Regions from separate parts of the Pseudomonas flexibilis genome, predicted to be linked through region 4. Evidence: predicted binding sites of a transcription regulator. Region 4 holds the regulator's gene; each other region holds the start of a gene.
The links. Region 4 encodes sigma-54, which starts transcription at its own class of promoters, with help from an activator protein. Its sites were predicted from a motif close to ANTGGCATNNANNTTGCTNT; they were not measured.

Region 1 (5,790 bases), on a different contig from region 4:
GTCGATCACGACATCGTGCTGATCATCGACGAGAGCGTGTCCGGCCATTACCTGGATATCAACCACCCGCAGGGAGTGACCAGCGGTCTGAAATCGCTACCATCCGGGGTGAGCCTGTTCAACTACGGTTATGCCGCCTCGATTGCCAATTGCAGTGCCGACACCAATGTCACCCTGCGCTACGGTGGCACCCGTGACGACTACCTGCGCATCAATTCCACCATGCCGTCCATCTGGCAATACGCCCGGCAGGCGGGGCTGCGTACGGTCTACATCGATGCCCAGCGTACCCATGGCGCCCTGCAGAACCTGATGACCAAGGACGAAGTGCTGGAGCTGGACGCCTTCATCCAGTACGACGACGTGCGGGTGCGCGATCGCGACATGGCGGTGGCCGACAGCCTGGTCGAGCTGCTCGGCAACGACCGGCCCGAGCTGATCCTGGTCAACAAGATGGGCGCGCATTTCCCGGTGCACGACAAGTTCCCTGACGAATTCCTGCGCTACCAGCCGGCGTTGCCGCGCGGCCGCTACCTGGACATCGGCGATACCGGCGAGCGGGACGGTTTCGATGGTCGGGCCGAGGACTGGCTGCGCTACCGCAACGCCTACCGCAACACCTTGCTGTGGAATGTCGGGGAATTCTTCTCGCGGCTGCTGGCACGGGCCGACCTGAGTCGCGCCGTGGTGTTGTATACCTCGGACCATGGCCAGGACCTGCACGAGCGCGGTAACCCGGGCCTGAATACCCATTGTGGTGGCGACCCGGTGGTGGAGGAGGGGCTGGTGCCGCTGGTTGTCCTGCAGGGCAGCAATCTGCAGACCCTGGACTGGGCGGCGGCGCTGGAAGCCAATCGCAACAATTCCAGCCACTACAACCTGTTCCCGACGCTGTTGCAGCTACTCGGCTACGAGCTGGAGGCGATACGGGTCACCTACGGCACCCCGCTGAGTCTGCACAGCGACGACGAGTTCACCTTCAATACCCGCTTCAATGCGCGCCTGGGTGCGGAGCCCGCCTGGAAGCGCATCGAGCTCGACGAGGTGGTGTCCCCGGACCTGTGACCTGACCCCGTTTTTGGCTTTTTTTGTAGGAGCGGACTTGTCCGCGAGCTCTTTCGTGCAATCCCCAAGAGCTCGCGAATGAATTCGCTCCCACGGGTGCGCTGGCCTTCGCCCTGGCAGTCGCCTTTGCCGTCGAGCGGCAAGCGGGTGCCGCCTGCCGCGTTTCTCGTCCAGGGTCATTGCTCTAAGTGCCTGAAATCAAAGGGTTTGGTCGGCTGGCACAGTGCTTGCTTTCCTTTGGGCAGGCAAGGCGACCGGCAACGGCGCCCGGCAAACGATTCGAGGAAGTGCACATGGCTATCAGTTTCGACAAGGCGCTGGGGATTCACGAGAAAGCTCTGAACTTCCGCGCGCAGCGGGCCGAGGTGCTGGCGAACAACATCGCCAACGCCGATACGCCGCACTACAAGGCGCGTGATCTGGAATTCTCCAGCGTGCTGGCCAGCCAGACCAGCAAGAACGGCACCTTCAACCTGAACCGCACCAGCGCCCGGCATATCGAGGGCGAGGGCGTGTCGTTCAGCGCCGAGTCGCTGCAGTACCGCACCCCGCATCACCCGTCCATCGATGGCAACACCGTGGACGCGCAGGTCGAGCAGGCCGCCTACACCAAGAACGCGGTGGATTTCCAGGCCAGCTTCACCTTCCTCAACAGCAAGTTCAAAGGCCTGATGTCGGCCATCAAGGGGGAATAAGCCATGTCGCTGACCAACGTATTCAACATCGCCGGTAGTGGCATGAGCGCCCAGAGCACCCGCCTGAACACCGTGGCGAGCAACATCGCCAACGCCGAGACCGTGTCCTCCAGCCTGGAAGAGACCTACCGCGCCCGCAAGCCGGTGTTTGCCACCGTGCTGCAGGAGCAGGTCAATCCGGCCGGCCAGTCGCTGTTTGCCGAGCAGGACGCCGCCGGTTACGGCGTGCGCGTCGCCGGCATCGTTGAGGATCAGGCCGAGCTGCAGGCCCGCTACGAGCCGACCCACCCGGCGGCGGACAAGGACGGCTACGTCTACTACCCGAACGTCAATGTGGTCGAGGAAATGGCTGACATGATCTCCGCCAGCCGCGCCTTCCAGACCAACACCGAAATGATGAATACCGCCAAGACCATGCTGCAGAAGGTGCTGACCCTCGGTCAGTAAGGTGAAGGATCATGAGCACCGTTAATACCAATACCTCGCAATCCATTCTCGACCAGTACCAGCTGAAGCAGAAGCCGAGCACCACCGGCGACAGCGCCCTGGGCAAGGATTCCTTCCTGCAGCTGCTGGTCGCGCAGATGGAAAACCAGAACCCGCTGGATCCGCAGGACAACACCCAGTTCGTCGCCCAGCTGGCGCAGTTCTCCAGCCTGGAAAGCATGAACAACCTGAACTCGACGGTGGAGTCCTTCATGGGCAGCTACCAGTCGTCCCAGGCGCTGCAGGCGTCCTCTCTGGTCGGTCGCTCGGTGATTGTCGAGACCGACAAGTCGCTGGTCGACACCAGCAGCAGCCTGACCGGCAACGTGATGATGCCGGCCAATGGCAGCAACCTGACGGTCAAGGTCTATGACGACAAGGGTAACCTGGTGAAAACCCTGCCCATGGGCGACTGGAGCGCCGGTACCGTCGATTTCATCTGGGATGGCGTCAACGAGCAGGGTGAGAAAGTGCCCTCCGGCAATTACAAGTTCGTGGCGGAAGCCGAAATCGACGGCACGCCCACCGCGCTGTCCACCTTCCTGCCGGCCACCGTCAACAGCGTTACCCTGGCGGGCGGCGAAATGTACCTGAACCTTGCAGGCATGGGGCGCTTGCCGCTCTCCAGCGTCCTGACCATTGGCCAATAACCGGATTCTGAAAGGAGTTTCACCATGTCGTTCAACGTCGCCCTGAGCGGTCTGGCCGCGGCCAACAAGGATCTCGCGGTTACCGGCAACAACATCGCCAACGTCGCCACCACCGGCTTCAAGGGTTCGCGCGCCGAATTCGCCGACGTCTACTCGGCCTCCATCCTCGGCACCGGCGGCAAGGTCGCCGGTTCCGGTGTGCGCACCGCTGCCATCTCCCAGCAGTTCACCCAGGGCAATATCAACCACACCGGCAACAGCCTGGACCTGGCCATCAACGGCAATGGCTTCTTCGCGTTGAGCGCCCAGGGGCAGATGATGTACACCCGTGCCGGTGAGTTCGGTACCGACAAGGATGGCTATATCCAGAACAGCTCCGGCTTCCGCCTGCAAGGCTACGAAGTGGGTGTCGGTGGGCAGATTCTGCAGGGCAAGAAGACCGATCTGCGGGTGGATACGTCCAACGTTTCGCCCAAGGCTACCAGCATCATCAACGAAACCATCAATCTGGACTCGACCGCCTCGGTGATCGATCCTGCGGTGCATCCCTTCGATCCTGCGGACCCGAATACCTTCAACTGGTCTACTTCGGTGCCTGTGTATGACTCGCTGGGTAACGTCCATACCCTGACCCAGTACTTTGCTAAGCGCAGCGGTAATGAATGGGAAATGTTGACCCAGATCGATGGCCTGAACCCTACGGTGCCGGTAGTTCCGAACGACTTTAGTGCCATGAGCACCACTCTGACCTTCAACTCGGCCGGCACCTTGGATACGGCACTGCCGAGCCCGACCAGTATTGATCTTACCGCCTGGGAGCCGGCTGAGCTGAATCCGGCCACAGGTGCCTGGCAGTCCAACGGCTCGGTCGCCAGTGCCACCGGGGTGCATGTCGACTTTAGCAACATGACTCAATACAACGCCGTCTCCGCCGTCACCAGCCAGAACCAGGATGGTTACGCTACAGGCCAGCTCTCCGGCCTGAACATCGACGAAACCGGCAACATGTTCGCCGCCTTTACCAATGGCCAGTCCAAGCTGATCGGTCAGGTGATGCTGGTGAACTTCTCCAACCCGCAGGGTCTGAAGCCGGTCGGCGGTACCGCCTGGGTGGAAACCTATGCCTCGGGCGTACCGATCGAGGGCATGGCCAAGACCGGCACCTTCGGTGCCATCCAGGCCGGCGCGCTGGAGGAATCCAACGTCGACCTGACCGCACAGCTGGTACAGCTGATCAAGGCGCAGAGCAACTACCAGGCCAACGCCAAGACGGTCACCACCCAGACCACCGTCATGCAGACCACCATCAACATGACCTGATGGTTGCGCGAATAAGGAAACGGGAGCCTGCGGGCTCCCGTTTTTTGTTTGGCCCGATGTAGGGTGGACAGCGCTATTCCTGTCCACCATCGCGCCGGCATGGCGCGCTCGGTGGATCGGTGAAGCGCGATCCACCCTACGATGCTGCAGCCCCCAAAAAGAAGCGTCGCGGCTAAAGCCCCTCCTACAGGTCATGTGCGGTACTTCGCATCTGGCACGATGCTTGCTCCTTCTCTGGCAAAGCCCGCAAGGGCGGCAAGAACCTGCCGGAGGATTGAAGTGGACAAGATGCTTTACGTGGCGATGACCGGTGCCAGCCAGAACACTCTGGCTCAGCGCCTGCACGCCAACAATCTGGCCAACATCTCCACCAGCGGCTTTCGCCGCGATTTCGAGCAGGCGCGTTCCATGCCGGTGTTCGGCGACAGCCTGCCGGCGCGCGCCTATGCCATGACCGAGCGCCCCGCCACCGATTTCACTCCCGGAGCGTTGCAGGAAACCGGTCGCGAGCTGGATATCGCCATCGAGGGTGACGGCTGGATCGCCGTGCAGACCCCGCTGGGCGAGGAAGCCTATGTGCGCACGGCCAGCCTGAAGATCGACTCCGTGGGCATCCTGCGCGCCGGCAACGATTTGCCGGTGATGGGCAATGCCGGCCCGGTGGTGATTCCGCCGGAGCAGAAGGTCGAGATCGGCCGCGACGGCACCATCAGCGTCCGCGCGCTGGGCGAGAACCCCAATGTGATGGCCGTGGTGGACCGCATCAAGCTAGTCAATCCGGACCCCGCGAACCTGGAAAAGGGCCTCGACGGCCTGATCCACCACGCCGGCGGCCCCGTTGAGGCCGACGCCAATGTCCAGCTGGTTTCCGGTTTCGTGGAGACCAGCAACGTGAATGCCGTGGCCGAGATGACCTCCATCCTGGCCCTGTCCCGCCAGTTCGAGCTGCAAGTGAAGTTGATGCGCACCGCCGAGGAAGATGCCACGGCGATGACCAAGGTCATGCAGATCAGTTGATTCGAGACGGCGCCAGGCGGCGCCGAATGAAGGAGATTTCCAATGCTTCCGGCCCTGTGGGTAAGTAAGACCGGTCTGTCCGCCCAGGACATGAACCTGACCACCATTTCCAACAACCTGGCCAACGTCTCGACCACCGGTTTCAAGAAGGACCGTGCCGAGTTCCAGGACCTGCTCTACCAGGTTCGCCGTCAGCCGGGTGCCAATACCACCCAGGACACCGAGCTGCCCTCCGGCCTGCAACTGGGCACCGGTGTGCGCATTGTCGGCACCCAGAAGAACTTCAACCCAGGCAGCCTGCAGACCACCGACCAGCCCCTGGACATGGCCATCAACGGTCGGGGTTTCTTCCAGATCCTCACCCCGGACGGCACCGTGGCCTACACCCGCGACGGTACCTTCCACCTGAACTCCGAAGGCCAGGTGGTGACCGCCAGCGGCTATGCGCTGGAACCGGCGATTGTCGTGCCGCCGGAAACCCAGACGTTCACCGTTGGCGAGGACGGCACCGTGTCCATCACCGTTGCGGGTGACGCCGCAGTGCAGGTGATCGGCAA
Region 2 (5,790 bases), on a different contig from region 4:
GGGTGTCCACGATGTTGATGTTGTAGTCATTCCATTTCAGCGCGGTGTTCTTGGCCAGGATGGTGATGCCACGTTCCTTTTCCTGGTCGTTGCTGTCCATGACGCGCTCGTTTTCCAGCTCCTTGCGGTCCAGGGTACCGGACAGGCGCAGCAGCTTGTCGACGAGGGTGGTCTTGCCATGGTCGACGTGGGCGATGATGGCGATGTTGCGGAGTTTTTCGATCACGGTTCTATCTCGATGTAAACGGCGGGCAGGCGGCCCCCCGTCTGAAGGCGTTCTCCCCGCTCGACATGAGCGGAGGCCAGATCAACAGGGTTCAGGACAGGTCGGGAGGGCGGTGGCGAATGCTGCCACCGAACAGGCCCGGCTGCTTAGGCCGGACGGTAAACGCGCACATTGGCATGCCCCTCGCTGAGCAGGTGGTGGGCATGCAGGCGGCTCATCACGCCGCGATCGCAATACAGCAGGTACTGGCGATTGGCGTCGAGATCCTTGAACTGGCTGTTGACGGCATAGAACGGCATGGCCCTGACTTCGACGCCCGGCAACTGCAGGGGTTCGTCCTCGGCGGCATCCGGGTGGCGGATGTCCAGCACGATCTGCCCGGGCAGCGCTTCGCGGACCTCCTCCACGGGCACATCCTGGCCGAGTTCGTCGATGACCTTGTCGATGGCCACGAAACGGGCGCGCTCGATGGCCCGTTCGAGGATGGCCATATCGAACTGGCTTTCCTCGTATTCGACCCGGCTGCGCTTGGCACGGGTGGTCGGGTTCACCGAGATCACGCCGCAGTATTCGGGCATGTGCTTGGCGAACTCGGCGGTGCCGATGCGCGTGGCGGTGTCGATGATGTCCTGCTTGTGCGCGGCGATCAGCGGGCGCAGCACCAGGGTGTCGGTGACCGAATCGATCACCGACAGGTTCGGCAGCGTTTGGCTGGACACCTGGGAAATCGCCTCGCCGGTCACCAATGCGTCGATGTGCAGGTTCTCGGCCACCTGGCTGGCGGCGCGCAGCATCATGCGCTTGAGCACCACGCCCATCTGGCTGTTGTCGACCTTGCCGAGGATCTCGCCGACTACTTCCTCGAATGGCACGCTGACGAACAGCACGCGGTGCGAGCGGCCGAATTTTTCCCACAGGTAGTGGGCGACTTCCATCACCCCCAGCTCGTGGGCGCGGCCGCCGAGGTTGAAGAAGCAGAAGTGGCTGAGCATGCCGCGGCGCATCATCTGGTAGGCGGCCACGGTGGAATCGAAGCCACCGGACATCAGCACCACCACCTGCTCCACCGAGCCCAGCGGGTAACCGCCCAGGCCTTCGTGCTGCGCATGGATGATCAGCAAACGGTCGTAGCGCACCTCGAAGCGCACCTCGACATCAGGATGCTTCAGGTCGATACCCGCTGCGCCGCACTCGCGGCGCAGGCGGCTGCCCACATGGCTGGCCAGCTCCACCGAGGTGAAATCGTGGGTATTGCCGGCACGCTTGCAGCGCACGGCGAACTGCTTGCCGGCCAGCTGATCGCCATAGTGCTCGCGGCACTTCTCGAAGACGTCGTCGAAGTCCACATAAGGGTATTCATGCACTTCGAGGAAATGCGCGATGCCTGGCATGTTGCGCAGGCGCTCGAACATAGCCTGGTGCACACGGCGATCCTGGACGGCGGTGATCACGTCCAGGTTGTCCCACTCGCCTTCGACGCTGAGGGCCGGGTCCAGGTCCTTCAGCACCGCGCGGATATTCTTGGCCAGCTGCCGGATGAACTGCTTGCGCACCGGACGGCTCTTGATGGTGATTTCCGCGAAGGGCTTGACGATGAGTTTCATGAAGAACGCTGGCGGGAAGGGCCGAAAAAGAGGGGCGCGGAGTATACCGGAAATTGCTCACCCCTTGATCAAGAATTTGCAGGGGCCCATGGGCCGCACCAATTTGCGCCGGACCTTTACGGGGCGCACCAGCTTGGTGCGTTTATCGTGCGTGCGCAGGCGCGGAAAGCGCATCAGAACCGCGCCACCCGCCAACTCCGGTGCATTCGGGTGCGCTGGCACACTAATTGCTCCCTTGTGAGGCAGGTTGCCCTGACGGATGATCCCGCCCCGGCATCACCTATCCCCTGGGGCGTCAGCCTGGTTGGCGAACCCCCAGATCGATTCCCCTGGAGGACACCATGTCGAAGTCGCTTCAACTGATCAAAGAACACGATGTGAAGTGGATTGACCTGCGCTTCACCGATACCAAAGGCAAGCAGCAGCACCTGACCATGCCGGCCCGCGACGCGGATGACGACTTCTTCGAGCATGGCAAGATGTTCGACGGTTCCTCCGTCGCCGGCTGGAAGGGCATCGAGGCCTCGGACATGATCCTCCTGCCCGACGACAGCACCGCCGTGCTCGACCCCTTCACCGAAGAACCGACCCTGATCCTGGTCTGCGACATCATCGAGCCGAGCACCATGCAGAGCTACGATCGCGACCCGCGCGCCATCGCCCGCCGCGCCGAGGAATACCTGAAGTCCACCGGCATCGGCGACACCGTGTTCGTCGGTCCGGAGCCCGAGTTCTTCATCTTCGACGAAGTGAAGTTCAAGTCCGACATCTCTGGCTCGATGTTCAAGATCTTCTCCGAGCAGGCTTCCTGGAACACCGACGCCGACATCGAAGGCGGCAACAAGGGCCACCGTCCGGGCGTGAAGGGCGGCTACTTCCCGGTACCGCCGGTCGACCACGACCACGAAATCCGTACCGCCATGTGCAACGCCCTGGAAGAAATGGGCCTGGTCGTCGAGGTGCACCACCACGAAGTGGCCACTGCCGGTCAGAACGAAATCGGCGTGAAGTTCAACACCCTGGTCGCCAAGGCTGACGAAGTGCAGACCCTGAAGTACTGCGTGCACAACGTCGCCGATGCCTACGGCAAGACCGTGACCTTCATGCCCAAGCCCCTGTATGGCGACAACGGCTCCGGCATGCACGTGCACATGTCCATCTCCAAGGATGGCAAGAACACCTTCGCGGGCGAAGGCTATGCCGGCCTGTCCGAGACCGCCCTGTACTTCATCGGCGGCATCATCAAGCACGGCAAGGCCCTGAACGGCTTCACCAACCCGTCGACCAACTCCTACAAGCGTCTGGTCCCGGGCTTCGAAGCCCCGGTCATGCTGGCCTACTCGGCCCGCAACCGTTCCGCTTCCATCCGTATCCCGTACGTCACCAGCCCGAAGGCCCGCCGCATCGAGGCGCGCTTCCCGGACCCGGCGGCCAACCCCTACCTGTGCTTCGCCGCCCTGCTGATGGCCGGCCTGGACGGTATCCAGAACAAGATCCACCCCGGCGACGCCGCCGACAAGAACCTGTATGACCTGCCGCCGGAAGAATCCAAGCAGATCCCGCAGGTGTGCGGCAGCCTGAAGGAAGCCCTGGAAGAGCTGGACAAGGGCCGCGCCTTCCTGACCAAGGGCGGTGTGTTCTCCGACGACTTCATCGATGCCTACATCGAGCTGAAGTCCGAGGAAGAGATCAAGGTGCGCACCTTCGTGCACCCGCTGGAATACGACCTGTACTACAGCGTCTGATCGCCTCCCCGGCATGACGAACCCCCGCCCGGCCCTGCCGCGCGGGGGTTTGTTTTATCTCCACCACATTCCGCGCCGGGCGTCCTTGCCAGTCCCGCCTGCCGGTGCAAGGCTTGTCCCGAATCCGTGGAGATGCCCCATGCGCCTGTTCACCGCCTGCCTGCTCGGCCTGCTGGCCGCACCGGCCGCCGCCGAGATCTACCGCTACACCGACGCACAGGGCCGCACGGTGTTCAGCGACCGCCCGCCGCAAGGGCAGCCCGCCCAGCGCGTCGAACCGTCGCCCCTCACCCCCATCGCCCCACCTGCGCCGAGCACACCCGCCGAGCGCCCCGCCCTGCCAACAACCCAGCGCTACGCACGGCTGGAGATCATCAACCTGCCGGATGACGAGGCACTGCGCGCCAACAACGGCACCTTCGATGTCGAGGTCGCCGTGGAGCCACCGCTGTTCCGGGGACACAGCCTGCGCCTGCTGCTGGATGGCAATCCGCACGGACCCGCGACCCAGGGCACGCCCCTGACAGTCCGCCAGGCCGACCGCGGCACCCACAGCCTGGTGGTGCAGGTGCTGGACGCCCGCGGCCGGCCGATTCAGCAAAGCGATGCACTGACCTTCACGGTGCAGCGCATCAGCGTGAACAGCCCGGCGCGACCAGCCCCGCCCCGTCCGACCCCAAACCGGCCCGCCCCCTGATGCGTCACACTCTCTGGTTACTGGCCCTGCTGCCCGGGATCACCCTGGCCCAGGTGTACAGCTATCGCGACGCCAGCGGCGCCCTGATGTTCAGCGACCGCCCGCCCCACGATGGCGCACAACCGCTGGCCCCGCGTCCCATCAACCGGATGCCCGCGCTGTCCGCACCCGCAGCGCCCACCACGACACCCAACCTGCACACGCAGCAACGCTCGCCCTATCGGCACCTGGCCATCCTTTCCCCGCGCCCGGACGCCGCCCATCCCGACGTTTCCGGCGACCTGCGGGTGGAACTGGGCAGCGAGCCGCCGCTGCTGCCCGGCCATGCCTATCGGCTGATGCTCGATGGTCAGCCGCAGTCCGGCCTGCAGCTGCGCAACCTGGACCGCGGCAGCCATCGACTGGTCGCACAGATCATCGATGAAACGGAACGCGTGCTGGCCGCCAGCGCCGAACAGATCGTCCATATCCAGCGCCCCTCGCTGATCCAAAAGCGCCGACTGCGGCCCTGCGCGGCGGATGGCGAGGATCGCAAGCGCCCCGAATGCAATCCCCGCCATCTCCCGCCGACGAAACCCGCACCATAAACAGGCATCGCGCACCATCGTGGTGCATGATTATTCGCGACCTGACCGGCGATGCACATCCATCAGGCTTGCCGGCGCCGATTTGCGCCCTTTTCGGGCCTGCTGGTTTGCTTCTTGCATTTTTACGAGGCCTCGAACGAGATAAGCGATCGCCATGTCCAACGACGCCCCACACCGGCTGCTGCTCGACAACCTGAACACCGCCACGCTTCTGCTGGACGAACGGCTGTGCCTGGAATACATGAACCCGGCCGCCGAGATGCTGCTGGCCGTCAGTGGGCAGCGCAGCCATGGGCAGTTCATCAGCGAGCTCTTCACCGAATCGCCGGAAGCGCTGGGCGCCCTGCGCCAGGCGGTCGAACAGGCGCACCCGTTCACCAAGCGCGAGGCCACCCTGGTCACCCTCGGCGGCCAGCCGCTGACCGTCGACTACGCTGTCACGCCCATCGTCGAGCACGGTCGCAACCGCCTGCTAGTGGAAGTACACCCGCGGGATCGCCTGCTGCGCATCACCAAGGAAGAGGCGCAGCAATCCCAGCTGGAGACCTCGCGGATGCTGGTGCGCGGCCTCGCCCACGAGATCAAGAACCCGCTGGGCGGCATTCGCGGCGCGGCGCAGCTGCTGGCCCGCGAGCTGCCCGACGAGGCGCTGCGTGACTACACCAACGTGATCATTGAAGAGGCCGATCGACTGCGCAATCTGGTGGACCGCATGCTCGGCACCAACAAGCTGCCGCAGCTGCGCCCGGCCAACATCCACGAGGTGCTGGAACGCGTCGCCAGCCTGGTCGAGGCGGAAAGCCAGGGACGCGTGCCGCTGCTGCGCGACTACGACCCGAGCATTCCCGAGGTGCTGATCGATCAGGAGCAGATGATCCAGGCGGTGCTCAACATCGCCCGCAACGCCCTGCAGGCCCTCGGCGATAGCCGC
Region 3 (5,790 bases), on a different contig from region 4:
GTCGCGACCGGGAAAGCGCCCGCGCGCCAGCAGATAGCCAACAGCCACGCCCAGCACCAGGCTGATGGCGGTGGCCCAGCCGGCAACTTTCAGCGACAGCGCCAGGGCGGCCCAGATCGCGTCCATGTCAGGGCACCTGGAAACCGTGGCGGGCCAGCAGCGCCTGGCCGGCCGGCGAGCGCAGGTAGGCGAGGAAGCGACGCGCCTCGTCCGCCTGGGCGGCATCGCGCGTCACGGCAATGGGGTAGCTGATGGTTGCCGCCAGCGGCACCGCGAAGGCCACCCGCACCGTGTCCGGCATCACCGCAGCGTCGGTGGCGTACACGAAACCGGCCTGCACTTCCCCGCGCGCCACATAGTCCAGCGCCTGGCGCACGTTCTGGGTGTTGATCAGCCGGGACTGCAGCACCTCCCACAGCTGTTCGGACTCCAGCGCCTGGCGGCTGTAGCGGCCGACCGGCACGCTGGCCGGGTTGCCGATGGCGATGCGCTCGATGCCCGGCCGGGTGAGGTCGGCCAGGCGCGTCAGCGGCAGCACACTGTCGTGCGGCACGATCAGCACCAGGGCGTTGCGGGCGAAGTCCTGGCGCGTGTCGCTGGCGATCAGCCCCTGCCGCTCGGCCCGGTCCATGGTTTCCTGGTCGGCGGAGGCGAACAGGTCGACCGGCGCGCCCTTGGCGATCTGCTGCAGCAGCGCCCCGGAGCCGCCGAAGTTCAGCTGCACCTTCACGTCCGTATGGGCGGCCTGGTAGTCGCGGGCAATCTCCCGGAAGGCGTTGGTCAGGCTGGAGGCGGCGGAGACGGTCAGCTCGGCGGCTTGCACGAGACCGCCGAGGCCGGCCAGCAGGATGCCGGCCATCAGCTGTTTCAGGAAAAGGCGCATACGGACTCTCCGGAGAAGTAATCGCTATATACCAGCGTATATAACGATACGTCGAGCCGCGCTGACTGAAGTCAAGAGCCCGAACCCTGGGCTCAGCGCCCCGGACGGGTCGCGAACAGCAGGCCACCGAAGATCAGCGCCCCACCGACCCAGTGGAATCCCTGCAAGGTTTCACCCAGCAGCAGGTAGGCCAGCACCGCAGCGAACACCGGCATCGTGTACAGCGCCAGCGAGGCCTTGGCAGCACCGAGGATCTTCACCCCCTGGTTCCAGGTGAGGTAGGCGATCAGCGAGGCCGGGATGGCGGTGTAGAGGATGGCGCCCAGCGTGCGCCCGTTCAGCTCGAAACCGCCCAGCTGGCTGAATTCCAGCAGATAGAACGGCAGGATCACCGGCACGCCGATCAACACGAACGCACCCAGCAGGGCCAGCGGCGGCAGCGGCAGCGAGGGTGCCCACAGGCGCAGCAGCACGGTGTACAACGCCCAGGCCAGCACGGCGAGGATCATCACCAGGTCACCGGGGTTGAAGGACAGGCCCAGCAGATTGGCCAGACTGGCCTGGCTGATCAGCACCAGCAGTCCGGCCACGGCGATGCCCATGCCCAGCCAGGCACGGCGCTTGGGCCATTCCTTGAGCAGCAGCCCGGCGAACAGGAAGGTGGCCAGCGGGATGCAGGTATTGAGCAGCGTGATGTTGATCGCCGTGGTGCTCTTGGCCGCCGTGTAGAGCAGCGAGTTGTACGCCCCGATGCCCAGCGCGGCGATCACCGGCAGGCGCCAGCCCGCCCGGCGCAGGGTCGCGCGGTGCTGCCACAACGTGCCGGCCACGAACGGCAGCAGGATGCATAGCGCCACCAGCCAGCGCCAGAACGACAGGGTCAGCGGCGGGATTTCCCCGGCGATTGCACGGCCGATCAGGGCGTTGCCCGCCCACAGCAGGCTGGAAAGCAGAAGACCAGCGGCGGCCCAGAGATGACGAGTAGGCATGGATATCACTGTGCAATGACGAGGCGCGCACCTTACGGAAGCGCGCCGCCGCTTGGCAAGGCGTCTAGCGCGCCTTGTAGATGATGCCCGGGTTGCACTGCACCATCTGGTACAGGTCGGACAGCCCGTTGAGCGCCTCGGAAGCCCCGAGGAACAGGTAGCCGCCCGGCTTGAGGGTGGCATGGATACGGGTGAGGATGTCGCGCTTGATGTCGGCGGAGAAGTAGATCAGCACGTTGCGACAGAACACGATGTCGAACTTGCCCAACGCGGCATAGCTGTCCAGCAGGTTCAGCGCACGCAACTCGACCCGGTTGCGCACGGCGGGCTTGATCGACCACTGGCCCGGCGCCACCTGGTCGAAATAGCGCTCGCGACGCTCCGGCGACAGGCCGCGCGCCATGGCCAGGCCATCGTAGACACCTGCCCGACAGGCAGCCAGCATCGCCCCGGAAAGCTCGGTGGCGACGATCTGCGCGCCCATGCGCAACATGCCCGGGTTGGCCCGCTCGAATTCGTCGATGGTCATCGACAGCGAGTAGGGTTCCTGGCCCGAGGAACAGGCCGCCGACCAGATGCGCGGGCGCAGCGTGGGCGAGGCCTTGAGCAGCTCCGGCAGCACGCGGCTCTTGAGCACCTCGAAGGGGTAGCCATCGCGGAACCACAACGTTTCGTTGGTAGTCATCGCGTCCACCACTTCCTCGCGAAGTCCGCCACGCGGCTGTGCCTGGATGCGCTGCACCAGCTCGGTGAGCGTCTTGATGCCGCGCTGCTCCATCAACCGGTTGAGGCGACTGGACACCAGATACTGCTTGTTGCTGCCCAATTGAATGCCGCTGGTCTTTTCCAGGAAATCCCGGAACAGCTCGAAATCCAAATTACCTGAAGACACCTAACCCGCCTTAACCATAAATAAGTACGCCGAGCCTGAACGAACGGCCATCAGTCTCGTGCTTCGATTCGGGCGATCACCCGGTCGGCCAGCTCGTCGGGACGGAACTTGGAGAGAAAATCGTCCGCCCCCACCTTCTGCACCATGGCCTGGTTGAACACGCCGGAAAGCGAGGTGTGCAGCAGCACGTGCAAGCCCTGCATGCGCGGGTCCTGGCGAATCTCGGCGGTCAGAGTGTACCCGTCCATTTCCGGCATTTCGATATCGGAGATGACCATCAGCAGCTCGTCTTCCGGACGGCGTCCTTCGTCGGCCATCTTCTGCAGGAACTGCAGGGCCTGGCGCCCGTCGCACAGGGCGGTGACCTCCACGCCGACGCCCTCCAGGCAGCGCAGGATCTGCTTGCGCGCCACCGAAGAGTCATCCACCACCAGCACGTGCTTGCTGAGCGCGCGGGCCTGGATATCGGCGGACACCGGCTGCTCGATCTGCGTGCGACTGGGCACCGTCTCGGCGAGGATCTTCTCGACGTCGATGATCTCCACCAGCACGTTGTCCACGCGGGTCACCGCGGTCAGGTAGTGCTCGCGGCCGGTGCCCTTGGGCGGCTGATGGATCTCGTCCCAGTAGAGGTTGACGATGCGCTCCACCGAACGCACCAGGAAACCCAGCACACGGGTGTTGTACTCGGCAATGATCACGAAACTGTTCTGGCGGTCGGCCAGCGGGCGCCGCCCGGTGGCCAGGGCCATGTCCAGGATCGGGATGGTGCCGCCACGAATGTTGGCCACGCCGCACACCACGCTGCTCGACTTGGGCATGTTGCTCAGGCGCGGGCAGGGCAGGATTTCCTTGACCTTGAAAACGTTGATGCCATACAGCTGCGAACCGTCCAGCCGGAACAGCAACAGTTCCAGACGATTCTGTCCGACCAGCTGAGTCCGTTGGTTTACCGAATCCAGTACACCGGCCATGCCGGACTCCTTCTTGAAAATGGGACCTGAACGCCGGGACGTCGCCCGGCCCGGCGCGCCTGTCGCAAGCCACGCCGACAAAGCGCCGGCACGTCCCTTGCTACTTCGCGAACATGATCCTGATAACGACAGTTTTCCGACGCCTGCGTGGCCTGGGCCTTGCCCTGGCGACCACGGCCGCCCTGCAAATCCCCGCCGTCGCCGGCGCGGCGGCGCAAACCTTACCTGAGCACCTTATCGGCGCCACCGAGGCATTTCTTGAGGAACAGGTAGCGAACTATTTGCAACGGGCCAGTATCGGCGGACGCTACGAGATCCAGGTCAACCGCCTCGACTCGCGCTTGCGCATGCCGGCCTGCGATCAGCCGCTGGTGGCCAGCCTGGAAAGCCCGGCCCAGCCGGTGGGCCGGGTCACCGTGCGCGTTGGCTGCCAGGGCAGTTCGACCTGGAGCCTGTTCGTGCCGGCGCAGGTGCGCCTGTTCCGCCAGGTGGTGGTTGCCCAGCGTCCGCTGGCGCGCGGCGCCATCCTCGAGGCCCAGGACATCGACTGGCGCGAGCGCGACGTGGGCACCCTCACCCAGGGCTACCTGACCGAGCCCGAGCAAGCCCTTGGCAGCAAGCTGACCCGCCCGGTGAGCATCGATCAGGTGCTCACCCCCAACCATCTGGAACGCGCGCCGGTGGTACGCAAGGGCGATCATGTGGTAATCAGTGCCGGCGGCGCGGCGCTGTCCGTGCGCATGCCCGGCGAAGCCCTCCAGGAAGGCGCCATCGGCGAGCAGGTGCGGGTTCGCAACCTGAGCTCGCAGCGCATCATCAAGGCGCGCATCAGCGGGCCGGGACAGGTGGTCGTGGACCTCTAGTCTCACATGCGACGCGCCCACCGTCAGAAACTGTGAGCCGAAACGCAAAAAGCCGACAACAGGCGTTAAAGTTCTGACGCGAACGGCCGAAACTAGTGGCAAGCGTCCACTGCTCCGTTCGAGGTAGCACATCATGGTTATCGATTTTCAGCGGCCGAACAGCGCCTCCGCGCCGGCCGGCATTACCCGCAGCAACCCTGCGCAGCCCACTGCCCCGATCAGCGAAACCGCCAGCGTCGCGCCTGCGGCCGAGAGCGGCGAATCCGTGCGTTTCAGCGCGGAAGTCCAGCATTTGCAGCAGATCACCGATCAGCTGCGCGAACAGCCCGAAGTCGACGCCGCGCGAGTCGAACGCCTGCGCCAGTCCATCGCCGACGGCAGCTACCAGGTGGACAGCCAGCGCCTGGCCGGCAAGCTGCTCGCCTTCGAATCGCAACGCTGACACGCCTCACCGGGAGTAGCGGACGCCACGTCTTCCTGAGGTGCTCATGCCCGTCGCCCAACTTCTGAACAGCTTCCGTGCGGATATCGAGCAGGCGCAACGCCTGCTCGAACTGCTGGAAAGCGAGCATCACGCACTCTGTCATTGCGAACTGGCCGTGCTGGAAAGCCTGCTGGGTGATAAGACCCGCCTGCTCGACGAGCTGGACCGGCAGCGTCACCAGCGCAGCGACCTGCTGCGCGCCAGCGGCCTGAGCGCCGATCGCGCCGGCCTGGAAACGCTGGCCGCCCGCTCCTCCGACGGCGAAGCGTTGCTGGAGGCCGCCACGCAACTCGCCGAGCTGCTGGACAGCTGCCAGGGGCTCAATCAGCGCAACGGCCGCCTGATCCAGAACGGCCAGACCAATGTCGAAGGACTGCTGATGGTGGTGCGTGGCAAAAACGACGCCGCAGGGCTGTACAATCGCCTCGGTCAAAGCGCCGCCAGCATCGCCCGTCAGCGTCCCCTTTCCCAGGCCTGACCCACCCCGTAGCACGGCGTCCCGCAGGATTGGTTTTGGAGTACGCGGACAGTGTCGAAATTCAACATCGAAGAAAAGCCCGACCAGGGGCCCGTCACCTACAGGGAGCCCATCGAAGTGGCCGGCCATCTGCGCACCCTGGCCACCCACAAGGAACGGGTCAACATCTCCTTCGATGAACTGCCGGTGACCCGCCACGGCTACACCGTGCTGCTGGCGGTGGACCG
Region 4 (5,790 bases):
CGGCAGTACCAGGCCGATGGCAGCCTGCGTTACGAGCTGACCTCCGAGCGCCTGGAGCACCTCAGGGACAGCGATACGAACCTGTTGTACCAGCCCGACCTGCTGATCCATCGCGCCGGCGAACAGCCCTGGCGCGTGCGCAGCCTGCGCGGCGAGGTCGCCCCCCAGGGCACCCAGGTGGAACTGATCGATGACGTGCGCATCGAGCAGACCATTCCCCCGAACCGCTTCACCCGGCTGACCACCAGCCGCCTGACCGTATTCCCCGAGCGAGAATATGCCGAGACAGCCCAGCCGGTGCGCATCGAGAACCCCGATGGCGTGACCACCGCCACCGGCATGCAAGCCTACGTCAAGGAAGGCAGGGTGCTGTTGCTGTCCAACGTAAGAGGCCAACATGACGTTCGCTAAACCGCTTCTGCTGCTCGGCTGCCTGGCCGCCGCCTGCAGCGCCTGGGCGCTGCCCACCGACCGTGACCAGCCGATCCACGTGCAGGCCGACAGCGCCGAGCTGGACGACCGCCAGGGCAAGGCCATCTACCGTGGCGACGTGGTGATCACCCAGGGCACTCTGAAGATCACCGGCAACACCGTGACCGTCACCCGCAACGCCCGCGGCGAGATCGACACCTTCACCGCCCAGGGGCGCCCCGCCTACTACGAGCAGCAGCCGGAAGTCGGCGAATCGCTGGTGCATGCCTACGGACGCACCATCGAGTACTTCGCCAGCAACGAGCGCATCGTGCTCACCGACCAGGCCAAGGTGGTGCGCGACGGCAATACCTTCGAAGGCGAACGCATCGTCTATGACACCCGCACCCAGGTGGTCAACGCCGGCCGTGCCCAGGACGGCAACGTCACCACGCCCCGGCCACGCATCGACATGGTGATCCAGCCACGCAAGAAGCCCGCGGAGTCCAGCGAATAATGGCCACCCTCATTGCCCGTCACCTGGCCAAGAGCTACAAGAAGCGCCAGGTGGTCCGCGACGTCAGTCTGCGCATCGACAGCGGCCAGATCGTCGGCCTGCTCGGCCCCAACGGGGCCGGCAAGACCACCACCTTCTACATGGTCGTCGGCCTGGTGCGCGCCGATCACGGCCAGGTGCTGATTGACGACCTGGACGTCAGTCACCAGCCCATGCACGGTCGCGCGCGCGCCGGCATCGGCTACCTGCCCCAGGAAGCCTCGATCTTCCGCAAGCTCACCGTCACCAACAACATCATGGCGATCCTGGAAACCCGCAAGGACCTCGACGCCGAAGGCCGTCGGGCAACCCTGGAAGGGCTGCTCGAGGAATTCCACATCACCCATATCCGCGACAGCCTCGGCATGAGCCTGTCCGGTGGCGAACGGCGCCGGGTGGAGATCGCCCGCGCGCTGGCCAGCGCACCCAAGTTCATCCTGCTCGACGAACCCTTCGCCGGCGTCGACCCCATCTCGGTGGGCGACATCAAACAGATCATCCAGCACCTGAAATCCAAAGGCATCGGTGTACTGATCACCGACCACAACGTGCGCGAGACCCTGGACATCTGCGAGACCGCCTACATCGTCAGCGAAGGCCGCCTGATCGCCGAGGGCAACGCCGAGGCCATCCTGGCCAACCAGCTGGTCAAGGAAGTCTACCTGGGGCACGAATTCCGCCTGTAGAGCGACTGGCGGACACACCAACGGGATATACAATTCGTCGCCGGGCATATAAATTGCTTGCGGTCGGCGCCCCGGCGCGCCGCAGGGACAGGCGAACACCCGCCGGAACACAAGGTCTGCCATGAAACCATCGCTCGTTCTCAAGATGGGCCAGCAGCTGACGATGACCCCGCAGCTGCAACAGGCCATTCGCTTACTGCAACTTTCCACCCTGGACCTGCAGCAGGAAATCCAGGAAGCCCTCGAATCCAATCCCATGCTGGAACGGCAGGAGGAAGGCGAGGACTTCGACAACAGCGATCCGCTCGCCGACGGTGACGACGCCGCCGGCAGCCCCCCTCCGGAAAACACCTACCAGGAGACCCAGAGCAGCGTCGAGAACCTCGAGGAGGTCAACGACTGGAGCGAACGCATCCCCAGCGAGCTGCCGGTGGACACCGCCTGGGAAGATGTCTACCAGACCAGCGCCAGCAGCCTGCCCAGCAACGACGATGACGAATGGGACTTCACCGCCCGTACCAGCGGTGGCGAGAGCCTGCAGAGCCATCTGCTCTGGCAGCTCAACCTGGCGCCCATGTCGGACACCGACCGATTGATCGCGGCGACCCTGATCGACTGCATCAATGACCAGGGCTACCTGGAAGAATCCCTCGAGGAGATCCTCGAATCCTTCGATCCGGAACTGGACATCGAGCTGGACGAGATCGAAGCCGTGCTGCGCCGCGTGCAGCATTTCGAACCCGTGGGCATCGGCGCCCGCGACCTGCGCGAGTGCCTGCTGCTGCAGCTGTGCCAGCTGCCGGAAGACACCCCCTGGCGCAGCGAGGCGCAGCGCCTGGTCGGCGATTACCTCGACCTGCTCGGCGGCCGCGACTACAGCCAGCTGATGCGCCGCCTCAAGCTCAAGGAAGACGAGCTGCGCCAGGTGGTGGAACTGATCCAGCGCCTCAACCCCCGCCCCGGCTCGCAGATCGAGTCCAGCGAACCCGAATACATCGTGCCCGACGTCATCGTGCGCAAGCACAACGGCCGCTGGCTGGTGGAGCTCAACCAGGAGGCGGTGCCGCGCCTGCGCGTGAACCCCCAGCACGCCGGCTTCGTGCGCCGCGCCGATTCCAGCGCCGACAACACCTTCATGCGCAACCAGCTGCAGGAGGCGCGCTGGTTCATCAAGAGCCTGCAGAGTCGCAACGAGACGCTGATGAAGGTGGCCAGCCAGATCGTCGAGCACCAGCGCGGCTTCCTCGAGTACGGCGAGGAAGCCATGAAGCCGCTGGTGCTGCACGACATCGCCGAGGCGGTGGGCATGCATGAATCGACCATCTCGCGGGTGACCACCCAGAAGTACATGCACACCCCGCGCGGCATCTTCGAACTGAAGTATTTCTTTTCCAGCCATGTCAGCACGTCCGAAGGCGGCGAGTGCTCGTCCACCGCCATCCGGGCGATCATCAAGAAACTGGTGGCGGCGGAAAACGCCAAGAAACCGCTGAGCGATAGCAAGATCGCCAGCCTGCTGGAAGAACAGGGCATCCAGGTGGCACGCCGCACAGTGGCCAAGTACCGGGAATCCCTGGGCATCGCGCCGTCGAGCGAGCGTAAGCGCCTGATGTAAAACGTTCAGTGGGCTTGTTTAACGGCGCCGGAATGATTAGGGTCAATGCCCAGAACCCCTTGGCGCGTCAAAGTGATTCGGAGGGTCGACCAGAGGTCGGTCCTCTCCCTACGGCAAGAAGGAGAACAGGTATGCAAGTCAACATCAGTGGTGACCAGCTGGATGTGACTGAGGCCATGCGCGGCTATGTCGAGGAGAAGTTCTCCCGGCTGGAGCGCCACTTCGACCGCATCACCAATGTTCAGGTGATCATGCAGGTGGAAAAACTGCAGCAGAAGATCGAAGCCACCCTGCATATCGCCGGTGGCGAAGTCGTTGCCAACGCGGAGCACACCGACATGTATGCGGCCATCGACCTGCTGGTCGACAAGCTCGACCGCCAACTGATCAAGGCCAAGGAAAAGCGCCTCGACCGGGAGCAGGGCGCCACCGTCCGCTGACTCCGACTCCATGATCCGACTCGAAAGCATCCTGACCCCCGGGCGTTCCCAGGTGAACGCACCGGGCGGCAGCAAGAAACGTGTCCTCGAATTCATCGCCAACCTGATCGCGCGCGAGCAGCCCGGGCTGGATGCCGGCGAGCTGTTCGAAGCGCTGATCGCGCGCGAGCGCCTGGGCTCCACGGGGTTCGGCAACGGCATCGCCATTCCGCACTGCCGCCTGCCGAACTGCAACGCGCCGATCAGCGCCGTCCTGCGCCTGGACGCCCCGGTCGACTTCGACTCCATCGACGGTGTCCCGGTCGATCTGCTATTCGTGCTGGTGGTGCCGCCCGCCGCCACCGACGAGCACCTTGAACTGCTGCGCCAGATTGCCGGCCTGCTGGAACGTGCCGACATCCGTGAACGCCTGCGTGGCGCCGCCAGCAACGAGGCGCTTTACCAGACCGTGGTGGACGAACTGGGCGGGCACTGACATGCGCCTGATCATCGTCAGTGGCCGCTCCGGCTCGGGCAAGAGCACCGCGCTGGATGTCCTCGAGGACAGCGGCTTCTACTGCATCGACAACCTGCCCGCCGGCCTGCTGCCCGAGCTGGCCGAGCGCGCGCTGATCCATACCGAACTGCTGCATCCACTGGTTGCCGTGTCCATCGACGCGCGCAACCTGCCCAGCCATCTGCAGCGCTTCCCCGAACTGCTCGAAGAAGTACGTGGCCGGCACATCCACTGCGATGTGCTGTATCTGGACGCCGACGAGGAGACGCTGCTCAAGCGCTTCTCGGAAACCCGCCGCCGCCATCCGCTGACCAATGACACCCGGTCGCTGGCCGAGGCGATCCAGGACGAGAGCCTGCTGCTCGGGCCGATCAGCGACCTGGCCGACCTGAAGATCGACACCACCCACCTGAACCTCTACCAGCTGCGCGACACCCTCAAGCTGCGCCTGCTCAACAAGCCCGAGCCGGGCACCGCCTTCCTGGTGGAGTCCTTCGGCTTCAAGCGCGGCATGCCAGTGGATGCCGACCTGGTGTTCGATGTGCGCTGCCTGCCCAACCCCTACTGGAAGCCGGAGCTGCGCGATTTCACCGGCCTCGACCAACCGGTTATCGACTACCTGGCCGCCCAGCCGGAGGTCGAGGAGATGTATCAGGACCTCGCGGTCTATCTGCACAAGTGGCTGCCGCGCTTCGCCGCCAGCAACCGATCGTATGTCACCATCGCGGTCGGCTGCACCGGCGGCCAGCACCGCTCGGTGTACTTGGCCGAGCGCCTGGGAGCGGCCCTGAAGGCCCAACTGAAGAATGTCCAGGTCCGTCATCGCGACCTGCGCTAGAAGCCCTAGGAATCCGAAAGCCCCATGCCTGCCTGCGAAGTCCTGATCGTCAACAAGCTTGGCCTGCATGCCCGCGCGGCAGCCAAGTTCGTCGCCACTGCCGGGCGTTTTCCCTGCCGAGTACGCGTCGGCCACACGGCAGATGCCCTGGTGGATGGCAAGAGCATCATGTCGGTGATGATGCTGGCCGCCGGCCAGGGCACTCCGCTGCATTTGCACGCCGAAGGCGAACAGGATCAGCAGGCGCTCGACGCCCTGGTGGAACTGATCAACGACCGCTTCGGCGAAGGCGAATAAGACAGAAGGGCCGGCGCTGGCCGGCCCCGACGACTCAACGTCCTGCCACCGTCATCCTTTCGATCAGCACCGAGCCGGTGCGAATGGTGCCGCGCGTTTCCAGGTCGCTGCCAATGGCCAGGATCTGCCGGAACATATCCCGCAGGTTGCCGGCGATGGTCACTTCCTGCACCGGAAACTGGATTTCGCCGTTCTCCACCCAGTAGCCGCCGGCGCCCCGCGAGTAATCGCCGGTCACCAGGTTCAGGCCCTGCCCCATCAGCTCGGTGACCAGCAGGCCGCGGCCCATGCGCCGCAGCAGCGCCGCCTGGTCCTCATTCCCGTGAGTGACGAACAGGTTGTGCACCCCACCGGCATTCGCCGTGCTCGGCAGGCCCAGCTTGCGGCCCGAATAGGTGCCCAGCACGTAGGAAACCAGCTCGCCGTCCTTGATGAAGGGCTTGGCATAGGT

Region 1: the regulator sigma-54 is predicted to act here: its motif matches at 4,427-4,446, upstream of PT85_RS04845 (flagellar basal body rod protein FlgF).
Region 2: the regulator sigma-54 is predicted to act here: its motif matches at 2,045-2,064, upstream of glnA (glutamate--ammonia ligase).
Region 3: the regulator sigma-54 is predicted to act here: its motif matches at 3,823-3,842, upstream of flgA (flagellar basal body P-ring formation chaperone FlgA).

What each region holds. Positions count from the first base shown of each region.
Region 1 covers NZ_JTAK01000002.1:223,247-229,036, forward strand. The annotation lists gene PT85_RS04820 (sulfatase-like hydrolase/transferase) at 1-1,065, shown strand, start outside; gene flgB (flagellar basal body rod protein FlgB) at 1,359-1,760, shown strand; gene flgC (flagellar basal body rod protein FlgC) at 1,764-2,207, shown strand; gene PT85_RS04835 (flagellar hook assembly protein FlgD) at 2,219-2,896, shown strand; gene flgE (flagellar hook protein FlgE) at 2,921-4,216, shown strand; gene PT85_RS04845 (flagellar basal body rod protein FlgF) at 4,496-5,233, shown strand; gene flgG (flagellar basal-body rod protein FlgG) at 5,276-5,790, shown strand, end outside.
Region 2 covers NZ_JTAK01000009.1:9,691-15,480, reverse strand. The annotation lists gene typA (translational GTPase TypA) at 1-226, opposite strand, end outside; gene thiI (tRNA uracil 4-sulfurtransferase ThiI) at 373-1,830, opposite strand; gene glnA (glutamate--ammonia ligase) at 2,172-3,575, shown strand; gene PT85_RS16550 (DUF4124 domain-containing protein) at 3,715-4,272, shown strand; gene PT85_RS16545 (DUF4124 domain-containing protein) at 4,272-4,859, shown strand; gene glnL (nitrogen regulation protein NR(II)) at 5,014-5,790, shown strand, end outside.
Region 3 covers NZ_JTAK01000001.1:191,379-197,168, reverse strand. The annotation lists gene modB (molybdate ABC transporter permease subunit) at 1-126, opposite strand, end outside; gene modA (molybdate ABC transporter substrate-binding protein) at 128-883, opposite strand; gene PT85_RS00985 (DMT family transporter) at 976-1,872, opposite strand; gene PT85_RS00980 (CheR family methyltransferase) at 1,937-2,764, opposite strand; gene PT85_RS00975 (chemotaxis protein CheV) at 2,815-3,738, opposite strand; gene flgA (flagellar basal body P-ring formation chaperone FlgA) at 3,852-4,601, shown strand; gene flgM (flagellar biosynthesis anti-sigma factor FlgM) at 4,735-5,043, shown strand; gene PT85_RS00960 (flagella synthesis protein FlgN) at 5,090-5,563, shown strand; gene PT85_RS00955 (flagellar brake protein) at 5,615-5,790, shown strand, end outside.
Region 4 covers NZ_JTAK01000003.1:219,626-225,415, forward strand. The annotation lists gene lptC (LPS export ABC transporter periplasmic protein LptC) at 1-411, shown strand, start outside; gene lptA (lipopolysaccharide transport periplasmic protein LptA) at 398-928, shown strand; gene lptB (LPS export ABC transporter ATP-binding protein) at 928-1,653, shown strand; gene PT85_RS09055 (RNA polymerase factor sigma-54) at 1,775-3,268, shown strand; gene hpf (ribosome hibernation-promoting factor, HPF/YfiA family) at 3,400-3,708, shown strand; gene ptsN (PTS IIA-like nitrogen regulatory protein PtsN) at 3,719-4,183, shown strand; gene rapZ (RNase adapter RapZ) at 4,185-5,042, shown strand; gene PT85_RS09075 (HPr family phosphocarrier protein) at 5,067-5,339, shown strand; gene pmbA (metalloprotease PmbA) at 5,374-5,790, opposite strand, start outside.